Regions from separate parts of the Nonomuraea sp. NPDC003560 genome, predicted to be linked through region 3. Evidence: riboswitches for the same ligand, from Rfam matches in the RefSeq annotation. Region 3 holds a riboswitch; each other region holds the start of a gene.

Region 1 (3,265 bases), on a different contig from region 3:
CGAGCCGCTGCCTGAGCCGCCGCTTGGGCCGCCGCTTGGGCCGCCGGCTGCGTGCCTGTCTGCACCGCCGCCGGGGCCCCGGCCTGTGTGCCTGTCTGGGCCGTTGCCGGGGCCGCCGCCGGGGACGCCGTCGTCGTGGACGGTGTCAGCACCGCCGACGCGACCAGGGCCGCCGTCAGGGGAGCCAGCAGCACCCCGCCCCGATGGTGGCCGGTCGCCAGCACCAGCCCCGGGACCTCGCCCGCCCCGATGATCGGCAGGTTGTCGGGGGTGCCCGGACGCAGCCCGGCGACCACGTCGGCGACCTCCAGCTCGGTGACGCCCGGCACCAGCTCCCTGGCGTCGCGCAGCAGCTCGTAGAGCCCGCCCGCGGTCACCCGGGTGTCGAACCCCAGCTCCTCCTGGGTCGCCCCGAGCACCAGCTCGCCGTCGCCCCTGGGGACGAGGTAGACGGGCGCGCCGTGCACCATCCCGCGTACGCACCGGCCGAGCAGCGGCTGCGGCGAGCGCAACCGCATGATCTGCCCCTTGACCGGCCGGACGGGCACGTCGGCCAGCTCCCCGCTCCACGCCCCGGCGGCCAGCACCACCCGCTCGGCCGCGATCTCCAGCACCGCCGGCTCAGGCTGACCGGGCACGGCCTCAAGCCGCACCCCCCTCACAGCACCAGTCGCAGCACCTGTCACGGCTCCCGCCACAGGTCCTGCCGCACCGCCTGCCCCAGCACCGATCCCAGCGCCGGTCCCAGAGCTGATCCCACCGCCGGTCCCGGAGCCGATCCCAGCACCGGTCAGAGCGCCGGTGCCAGAGCCGGTCCCAGCGCCGGTCGCGGCGCCTGGAGCGGCGTCGCCGTCGCGCAGCAGGCCGGTCACCCGCGCCCGCACCACGGGCACGCCCAGCCGGTCGAGCGCGGCCAGCAGCGCCGCCGTGACCCGGCGCGGATCGACCCAGGCGTCACCGGGGGCCAGCAGCCCGCCGCGCACCGAAGGGGCCAGCATGGGCTCCAGACGCCGGCACTCGCGCCCGGTCAGCCGCTCGACCCGCAGCCCCAGCTTGTCCATGAACGCCGCCAGGTCGTCGAGCGCCGCGAGGTCGTCGGCCCCGAAGGCGACGTCGAGCGTGCCGTCGGCGCGCAGGTCGAGCGCACGGCCAGCGGCCCCCTCCGGCCCGATCACCCCGAACGCGCCCCCGAACGCCTCCCCGGCCCTCGCCTCGGCCCTCGCCCCGGCCCCGCCACCGGAACCGCCGCTCAGCCCCGTGCCGAGACCTGCCCCGAAGCCCGCACCGAGGTCCGGGCCGAGGCCCGCGTCGGCGGCCAGTTCGGCGGCGAAGGACGGCCATCGGCTCAGCGAGGCGGCCCCCAGCCGCAGCAAAGGCTCCTCGGTGTAGGCGACCTCGCTGACGGGCGCCAGCATCCCGGCCGCCGCGTAGGACGCCCCGCGCCCCGGGGCCGGATCGACCACCGTGACGGGCAGCCCCTCGCGGGCCAGCCGCCAGGCGATCGACAACCCGACGACCCCGCCGCCCACGATCACATTCATCCGCGCTCCCTTCGCCGGCATGATCCGGATCAGGTGTCTTGCGGTCGAAGGCCCGCTCAAGCCTTCCTCTCAGCCCGGTGACGGCCGGACTCCCGCGCGTCTTGCGCCTCCAGCCTACGGCCTCGGCGCGACGTGCCGGCACCGCCCCCGTTATGGTCATGAACGTGAACCATGTCGTAGTGGTGGGAGCGGGCCTGGCCGGGCTGCGCAGCGCGGAGGCGCTGCGCGGGCGCGGCTTCACCGGACGGATCACGCTGATCGGCCAGGAGCGCCATCGGCCCTACGACCGTCCGCCGTTGTCCAAGGCCGTGCTGTCCGGCGCGGCCGACTCCAGCTTCCTGGAGGCCGACCTCGACGCGCTGGAGGTCGACTTCTGGCCAGGCGTCACCGCCAAGGCCCTGCGCGAGGGCGTCGTGGAGACGACCGAGGGCGAGCTCGGCTACGACGGCCTCGTGATCGCCACCGGCACCGAGCCGATCACCGTGCCCGGCGACGGCCCCCAGCACGTCCTGCGCACCCTCGACGACGCCCACGAGCTGCGCGCCGGGCTCGTGGCCGGAGCCCATGTGGCGATCATCGGCGCCGGCTGGATCGGCGCCGAGGTCGCCACCGCCGCCCGCAAGGCCGGTTGCTCGGTGACCGTGATCGAGGCCGGCCCCGCCCCGCTGTCCAACGCCGTGGGCCCGGAGATCGGCGCCCGCACGCGACACTGGTACGACGGCATCGACCTGCGCCTGAACACCATGGTCGACGAGGTGGACGAGGGCGGCGTGCGGCTGGTGGGCGGCGAGTTCGTCCAGGCGCACGTGGTCGTCACGGGCATCGGCGTGCGCCCGGCCGTCGAGTGGCTGGCCGGCTCCGACATCGACCTGCACAACGGCGTCGTCACCGACGAGCACCTGCGCACGTCCATGCCGAACGTGGTCGCCGCCGGCGACTGCGCGGCCTGGTGGTCGCGCCGCTACGGCGTCCGGCTGCGCGTCGAGCACTGGGACACCGCGCTCGGCTCGCCCGAGGTCGCCGCCGCGACCCTGCTGGGGGAGGAGGCCGTCTACGACCCGGCCCCCTACTTCTGGTCCGAGCAGTTCGGCCACATGGTCCAGTACATCGGCCACCACCCCTCCGGCGACCGCCTGCTCTACCGGGGCGAGCCCGAGGGCAAGTGGTCGGCCGTCTGGCTGACGTCCGGCGACACCCTCGCCGCCGTGCTCGCCGTCGACCGGCCCCGGGACTACGTGCAGGGCCGTAGGATCATCGAAGGCGGGCATCGCCTCGACACAGAACGCCTGGTAGATCCAGAGGTCCCCCTACGGGATTGTGTTGTTTGAGCAAGGACGGCATGTGGTAGTTGTGGTTTCGTGACGCTTTCTGTTGCACAGATCGACCGGGAGACCGACCAGCTCGTCGACGAGTGGCTCACTCTCCCCGAAGTGGCCTCACGCCTCGACCTCTCGATCGGGCGGGCCAAGCAACTCCTCAAGGACCACAAGCTGCTCGGCGTGCGCCGTGGCGGCGGCGGGCCACAGGTTCCCGCGGTGTTCCTCGACGGGAAGGACGTGATGAAGGGCCTGCCCGGCACACTGACCGTGTTGCAGGACGCCGGCTACGACGACATCGAGTCGCTGCGCTGGCTCTTCACCCCAGACGAGTCCCTGCCGGGGTCGCCCATCGAGGCGATCAAGGCCGGCCGTCACACGGAGGTCAAGCGGCGTGCCCAGGCCCTC
Region 2 (3,265 bases), on a different contig from region 3:
GCCCTACGGCACGACCACGACGTACGAGGAGATCGGCGCGAGCATCGGACGGCCGCGCGCCCTTCGCGCGGTCGGCAACGCGGTCGGCGCCAACCCGGTGTGCGTGATCGTGCCCTGCCATCGGGTGGTCCGCGAGGACGGCGAGCTCGGCGACTACGCCGGAGGCGTGGCCGCCAAGCAGCACCTGCTCAACGTCGAACGCCGGGTCTCAGCGGGCCGCTGAGCGACGCCGGCCGAGCACGCCGATGAGCAGCGTCACCAGGGCCGCGACCAGCGCCCCGCCGAGCGCGCCGTTCATCCACGGCTCCCGCGTGAAGCCGACGGCCTCGCGGGCGGAGGCCCAGAAGCCGTCCCAGCCGGCGACCGTGGGCGTCGAGGTGGTGAACCAGTAGGCGGCGAAGCCCAGCGCCCACGGCAGCAGCATCAGCCAGCGCGAGGGCGCGTCCTCGGCGGTGTTCCAGCGGGCCGCGCCGCCGAGCACGAAGTAGTCGACGGCCAGCACGGCGAACATCGGCACGAACACCGCGCCGATCACCCCGAGGAACGCGCCGTAGGAGGTGACGTCCACGACCAGGGCGATCGCGGTGGTGAGCACGCCGATCGCGGTCGAGACGACCCGGCGGTCCACCTTCGGCATCAGGTTCTGCAGCGAGACGGTGGTGGAGTAGACGTTGGCGAAGGACTGGTCGGTCTCGCGCAGCACCAGGATGCCGAAGAACAGCGCGCCCAGCGGCGCCGCGACGAACGGCTGGAACACGACCATGCCGTCGGCCTGGACCGCCTGGGCGCCCGCGATGGCCACCGCGTACACGCCGAGTGCCAGGCAGGCCACCTGGGCGACGGTGTAGCCGCCGACGACGCCGGTGAAGGCGGCCCGGCTGGAACGCGAGTGCCTGGCGAAGTCGGCGGCCATCGGCACCCACGACACCGACAGGGCGATGACGTAGTCGACGGCCGGGGCGAAGGCCGTCCACGACCCGCCCGTGTACGTCGGCGCCTCGCCCAGGAACGACACCGTGAACCAGATCAGCGACACGATCACGCCGGCGGTCACGTACCGGCGCAGCAGCCGGATCGACCCGAGCGGCCAGACGGCGAGCGCGGTGGTCAGCACCCCCGCCACCACCACCCACACCTGGTACGGGACGCTCCCGAAGATCGCGTTCGCGGCCTTGGCGATCACCCAGAGCTCGAAGGCCCCCCAGCCGAGCATCTGCACGATGTTCAGCACGGACGGGACGTACGACATCTTCGCCCCGAACAGCCCGCGCAGCAGCACCATCGCCGGCCGCCCGGTCTGCGTGCCGGGGATGGCCGACAGGCCGACCATGGCCGTGCCGATGAGGCTGCCGACCACGGCGGCCGTGAGCGCGGCCACGAGGCTGAGCGGCGCGTTGCCCAGGGGATCGATCAGGACGAGCGCGCCGGAGAAGCCGAGGAGGCTGACACCCAGGTTGGCCCAGAGCGCGCCCTGGTCGAGGACGCCGAGGGTCTTGGGGGGCGCGCCGTCAAGGGTCAGCGGAACTTCGTCGACGACATGCGTCATCGCACACTCCCTACGCCGGCATTACCCGGACAGGTTCAGGCGGTCGGCAGCGGCTGTGTTGCTGCCCTCTCAGCCCGGCACCCCGAGCTCCCGCGACTATGCAGTTGGCGCCCTCATCATGCCTCAATGGCGGCGGAACCGCCACAGTGGGGCATTCAGGCCACGAAAGGATCCTGCCCGGTCTCGCTGACCATGGGACGGCGCGCGAACTCCCACGACTGCATGCCGCCGCCCACGTTGACGGCGTCGCGCCCGAGCTGGTTGAGCCACGCCGTGACCTGCATCGACCGGCCGCCTACCCGGCACACCACGTAGACGGTGCGGTCGGCGGGCACCTCCTCGACCCGGCCCTGGATCTGCGACATGGGGATGTGCACGGCCTCGGGGGCGTGGCCGGCCAGCCACTCGTCCTGCTCGCGGACGTCGAGCAGGTAGGCGTCGTCGGGAACGGCGGTGACGTCGATCTCTGGAACGGTCATGTCTCCATCATCCCGCGCCCGGGACCCTACTTGAGCAGGCGCGACATCCGCCGGTCGGCCAGCGGCTTCCCGCCCGTCTGGCAGGTCGGGCAGTACTGGAGCGCGGAGTCGGCGAAGGACACCTCGCGGATCGTGTCGCCGCACACGTCGCACGGCTGGCCGGCCCGGTTGTGCACGCGCAGCCCGGACTTCTTCTCCGCCTTGAGGTCCTTGGCGGCCAGCCCGTGCGCCCGTTCGACGGCGTCGCGCAACGTCGTCACGATGGCCTCGTGCAGGTCGGCGATCTGGGCGTCGGTCAGCGTCGCGGCGATCTTGAACGGCGACATCCTCGCCGCGTGCAGCACCTCGTCGGAGTAGGCGTTGCCGATGCCCGCGATCACCTTCTGGTCGCGCAGCAGCCCCTTGATCTGGGTGCGGTTGCCGCCCACGATGCGCTTGAGCGCCTCGACGGTGAAGGCGTCGTCGAGCGGGTCGGGGCCCAGGGCGGCGACGCCGGGCACGTCCTCCGGCTTGTCGGTGACGTAGACGGCCAGCCGTTTCTGCGTGCCGGCCTCGGTCAGCTCGAAGCCGGGGGCCAGGCCGTCGTCGTCCGGCGCCAGCCGTACGCGTACGGCCAGCGGCCCCTTGCCCGGCCGCACCGGCCGCGCGCCGGTCAGGTCGTCGCGCCAGCGCAGCCAGCCGGCGCGGGCCAGATGGATGATCAGGTGCAGGCCGTCGCAGTCGAGGTCGAGGAACTTGCCGTGCCTCGACACGTTCGTGACGGTGAGCCCGCCGAGCGCGGTGACCGGCGGGTCGAACGTCTTGAGCGCCTGGAAGCCGACGACGTCGACGCCGGCGATCGAACGGCCGACCGCCCGCTCGCGCAGGAAGTTGGTGAGCGACTCCACCTCGGGAAGTTCCGGCATGCCCCCAGGGTATGGCGCGCGCCGGGCCGGCACGCGACTACGGCACGTCCCAGAAGGCGAGCTCGTGTGCCATGCCCTCGGCGAACAGCGCCTCCGCCCGTACGGGGTCGGGGTCGGCCTCGTCGATCATCTGCCCGATCCGTACGGTCAGCACCGCGAACGCGGGGTCGGCGTAGGTGTCCACCCAGGCCCGGTACCGCGGCTCGGCGGGCGGGTTCTCGGCGAGAATCTTCCCAAGACTCGAATATCCCCACATACACGGATAAAGCGCGGCCAACCCCTCCCCGTACGACCCCGCCGCCTCCAGCAGGAACGCCGTGTACGCCACACACGCC
Region 3 (3,265 bases):
GGTGCGCCAGCTCTACGAGCGTTACCTGTTCGACGGCGACGAGCGCTACCTGCGCGGGCACGCCTATCCGGCGATGCGCGAGGCCGCCAAGTTCTGGCTGGCCAACCTGTGTCCCGACGCGCGCGACGGCAGCCTCGTCGTCTCGCCCGCCTACTCGCCCGAGCACGGCGACTTCACCGCGGGCGCGGCCATGCCGCAGCAGATCGTCCGGGACCTGTTCGCCTGCACGGCCGCGGCCGCGCGCACGCTCGGCGTGGACGCCGAGTTCGCCGGACGGCTGCGCACGGCGGCCGACCGGCTCGATCCCGGGCTGCGGGTCGGGTCCTGGGGGCAGCTCCAGGAGTGGAAGGCCGACCTCGACGACCCGTCCGACCGGCACCGGCACGTCTCCCAGCTCTACGCCCTGCACCCCGGGACGCAGCTCACCGCCCCCGAGCACCTGGCCGCGGCGCGCACCACCCTCGAAGCGCGCGGCGACGGCGGCACGGGCTGGAGCATGGCCTGGAAGGTCAACTTCTGGGCCCGGCTCAAGGACGGCGACCGCGCCCTGAGCATGCTGGGCGGGCAACTGCGCGCCAGCACGCTGCCCAACCTGTGGGACACGCATCCGCCGTTCCAGATCGACGGGAACCTCGGCGCGACCGCCGGGGTGGCCGAGATGCTGCTCCAGAGCCACGCCGGCGTCATCGAGCTGCTGCCCGCGCTGCCGGCCGCCTGGCGCGCGGGCTCGTTCGACGGGCTGCGCGCCCGCGGCGGCTTCACCGTCGGGGTGACCTGGGCGCACGGCGTGCCGGTCGAGGTCAGGCTGTCGTCGGCGCGCGGCGGGACCGCCCGGCTGCGCGGCCCCGGCTTCGCGCTCGACCTGGAGACTAGGGCTGGGGAGAGCTGCGCGCTGTCGCCAGCACGCTGAACCACGTGCGGTGGGTGACGTTCGTCTCGTGCCAGGCGACCGCGAACCCGGCCGCGTCCAGCACCGCGAGCAGGTCGCCCGCGTCGCGGTGGACGAACCAGCGCTCGTACTCCGTCCGGTACGGCACCGGCTCCCAGCCCTCGCCGTCGCCCAGGGCGGTGATCAGCGCGAGCACCCCGCCGGGGCGCAGCGCCGCGTGCCAGGCGCGCAACGTCGCCTCGGTCTGCTCGGACGGCACGTGCACGAGGGCCGCGGCCGACCAGACGCCGTCCAGGGACGCCGGCGACAGCGGCGGGCGTCGCAGATCGCCCAGGACGGTGGGCACGCCGCGCCCGGCGGCGAGCCTGGCCATCTCGATCGACAGGTCCACGCCCACGGTGGTCAGGCCGCGTCCGGCGAACCAGGCCGACTCGCGCCCCGGGCCGCATCCCAGGTCGGCGACCGTGGCCCCGGCGGGCAGGGCTGAGGCGAACCGGTCGCGGACGGCCACGATCGAGGGTGACGGATCGGCGACCTGCTCGTCGAACTGGCGCGCGATGCGGTCGTAGGTGGCGGTCGTGTGCGCAATGGGATCGGACATCCCCTTGATCCTGCCACGCGCGGGGTTATGATCGCGATGACCAACGCGGGAGCCCGGTGCGGACCGGGCTGAGAGGACGGCTGTCAGCCGCCGACCGCCAGAACCTGCTCCGGATAATGCCGGCGAAGGGAGTTTGCGCGATGAGCGACGCGCGCTTTTCCAAGATCTACATCGGTGACCTTCAGGTGCCGATGCGCGAGGTCAGGCTGTCGAACGGCACGTCGGTGCGGCTCTACGACACCTCGGGGCCGTCGCGTACCGACCGCTCGGCGTGGGGGTCGCCGGTCACCCAGCTCGGCGCGGCGCGGCGCGGCGTGGTGACCAAGGAGATGGAGTTCGTGGCCGTCCGGGAGGGGATGACGCCCGAGTTCGTCCGGCAGGAGGTCGCGGCCGGGCGGGCGGTCATCCCCGCCAACGTCAACCATCCGGAGTCCGAGCCGATGGCGATCGGCCGGAACTTCCTGGTCAAGATCAACGCCAACATCGGCAACTCCGCCGTCACCTCCTCGATCGAGGAGGAGGTCGAGAAGATGACCTGGGCCACCCGGTGGGGCGCCGACACCGTCATGGACCTGTCCACCGGGCCGAACATCCACGAGACCCGCGAGCAGATCATCCGCAGCTCGCCCGTCCCGGTCGGCACCGTGCCCATCTACCAGGCGCTGGAGAAGGTGGGCGGGCGACCCGAGGCGCTGTCGTGGGAGGTCTACCGCGACACCCTGATCGAGCAGTGCGAGCAGGGCGTCGACTACGTGACGGTGCACGCGGGGGTGCGGCTGGCGCACGTCCCGCTGACCGCCCGCCGCAAGACCGGGATCGTCTCGCGCGGGGGCTCGATCATGGCCGCCTGGTGCCTGGCCCACCACCGCGAGAGCTTCCTGTACGAGCACTTCGACGAGATGTGCGCCCTGCTGGCCCGCTACGACGTGACGTTCTCGCTGGGCGACGGGCTGCGCCCCGGCTCGATCGCGGACGCCAACGACGAGGCCCAGTTCGCCGAGCTGCGCACCCTGGGCGAGCTGACCAAGATCGCGCACGCGCACGACGTGCAGGTGATGATCGAGGGTCCCGGCCACGTGCCCATGCACAAGATCAAGGAGAACGTCGACCTGCAGCGCGAGCTCTGCGACGACGTGCCCTTCTACACCCTCGGCCCGCTCGTCACCGACATCGCCCCCGGCTACGACCACATCACCTCGGGCATCGGCGCCGCCATGATCGCCTGGTACGGCACCGCCATGCTCTGCTACGTCACCCCCAAGGAGCACCTCGGCCTGCCCAACCGCGACGACGTCAAGACCGGCGTGATCACCTACAAGATCGCGGCGCACGCGGCGGACCTGGCCAAGGGGCACCCGCAGGCCCAGGCGTGGGACGACGCCCTGTCGGACGCCCGGTTCGAGTTCCGCTGGGAGGACCAGTTCGACCTGTCGCTCGACCCGGACACCGCCCGCGCCTTCCACGACGAGACCCTGCCGGCCGCGCCCGCCAAGACCGCGCACTTCTGCTCGATGTGCGGCCCGAAGTTCTGCTCGATGAAGCTCAGCCACGAGGTGCGGGCGGGCATGGCCGACAAGGCGGCCGAGTTCCTCGGGAAGGGCGGCTCGATCTACCTCTGACCTGCGCGGTCAGCCCGGGAGCGTCTCGCCGCCGATCGGGGCCAGCACCTCGCCCGTGTAGTACGAGGACAGCCGGTCGGCGGCGAAGAACACGTACGAAGGGGCGATCTCGTCGGGGTCGGCGGCCCGCTTCATCGGCACCTGATCGCCGAACTT

The links. Region 3 has a riboswitch for thiamine pyrophosphate ahead of thiC (phosphomethylpyrimidine synthase ThiC). Riboswitches for the same ligand answer to the same signal wherever they lie in the genome.
Region 1: it holds a riboswitch for thiamine pyrophosphate, as region 3 does, so the genes downstream of both, ACFYUV_RS08100 (FAD-dependent oxidoreductase) here and thiC (phosphomethylpyrimidine synthase ThiC) in region 3, are expected to answer to the same signal.
Region 2: it holds a riboswitch for thiamine pyrophosphate, as region 3 does, so the genes downstream of both, ACFYUV_RS26235 (purine-cytosine permease family protein) here and thiC (phosphomethylpyrimidine synthase ThiC) in region 3, are expected to answer to the same signal.

What each region holds. Positions count from the first base shown of each region.
Region 1 covers NZ_JBIAOF010000002.1:587,910-591,174, forward strand. Annotated here, with positions in the region: gene ACFYUV_RS08100 (FAD-dependent oxidoreductase) at 1-1,541, opposite strand, end outside; TPP riboswitch at 1,531-1,647, opposite strand; gene ACFYUV_RS08105 (NAD(P)/FAD-dependent oxidoreductase) at 1,700-2,869, shown strand; gene ACFYUV_RS08110 (Rv2175c family DNA-binding protein) at 2,900-3,265, shown strand, end outside; gene thiE (thiamine phosphate synthase) at 3,252-3,265, shown strand, end outside.
Region 2 covers NZ_JBIAOF010000006.1:529,578-532,842, reverse strand. Annotated here, with positions in the region: gene ACFYUV_RS26240 (methylated-DNA--[protein]-cysteine S-methyltransferase) at 1-223, shown strand, start outside; gene ACFYUV_RS26235 (purine-cytosine permease family protein) at 209-1,546, opposite strand; TPP riboswitch at 1,537-1,650, opposite strand; gene ACFYUV_RS26230 (rhodanese-like domain-containing protein) at 1,702-2,025, opposite strand; gene ACFYUV_RS26225 (Fpg/Nei family DNA glycosylase) at 2,052-2,930, opposite strand; gene ACFYUV_RS26220 (TenA family protein) at 2,968-3,265, opposite strand, start outside.
Region 3 covers NZ_JBIAOF010000003.1:482,170-485,434, reverse strand. Annotated here, with positions in the region: gene ACFYUV_RS13190 (glycoside hydrolase N-terminal domain-containing protein) at 1-910, shown strand, start outside; gene ACFYUV_RS13185 (class I SAM-dependent methyltransferase) at 870-1,490, opposite strand; TPP riboswitch at 1,526-1,638, shown strand; gene thiC (phosphomethylpyrimidine synthase ThiC) at 1,631-3,109, shown strand; gene ACFYUV_RS13175 (SDR family oxidoreductase) at 3,119-3,265, opposite strand, start outside.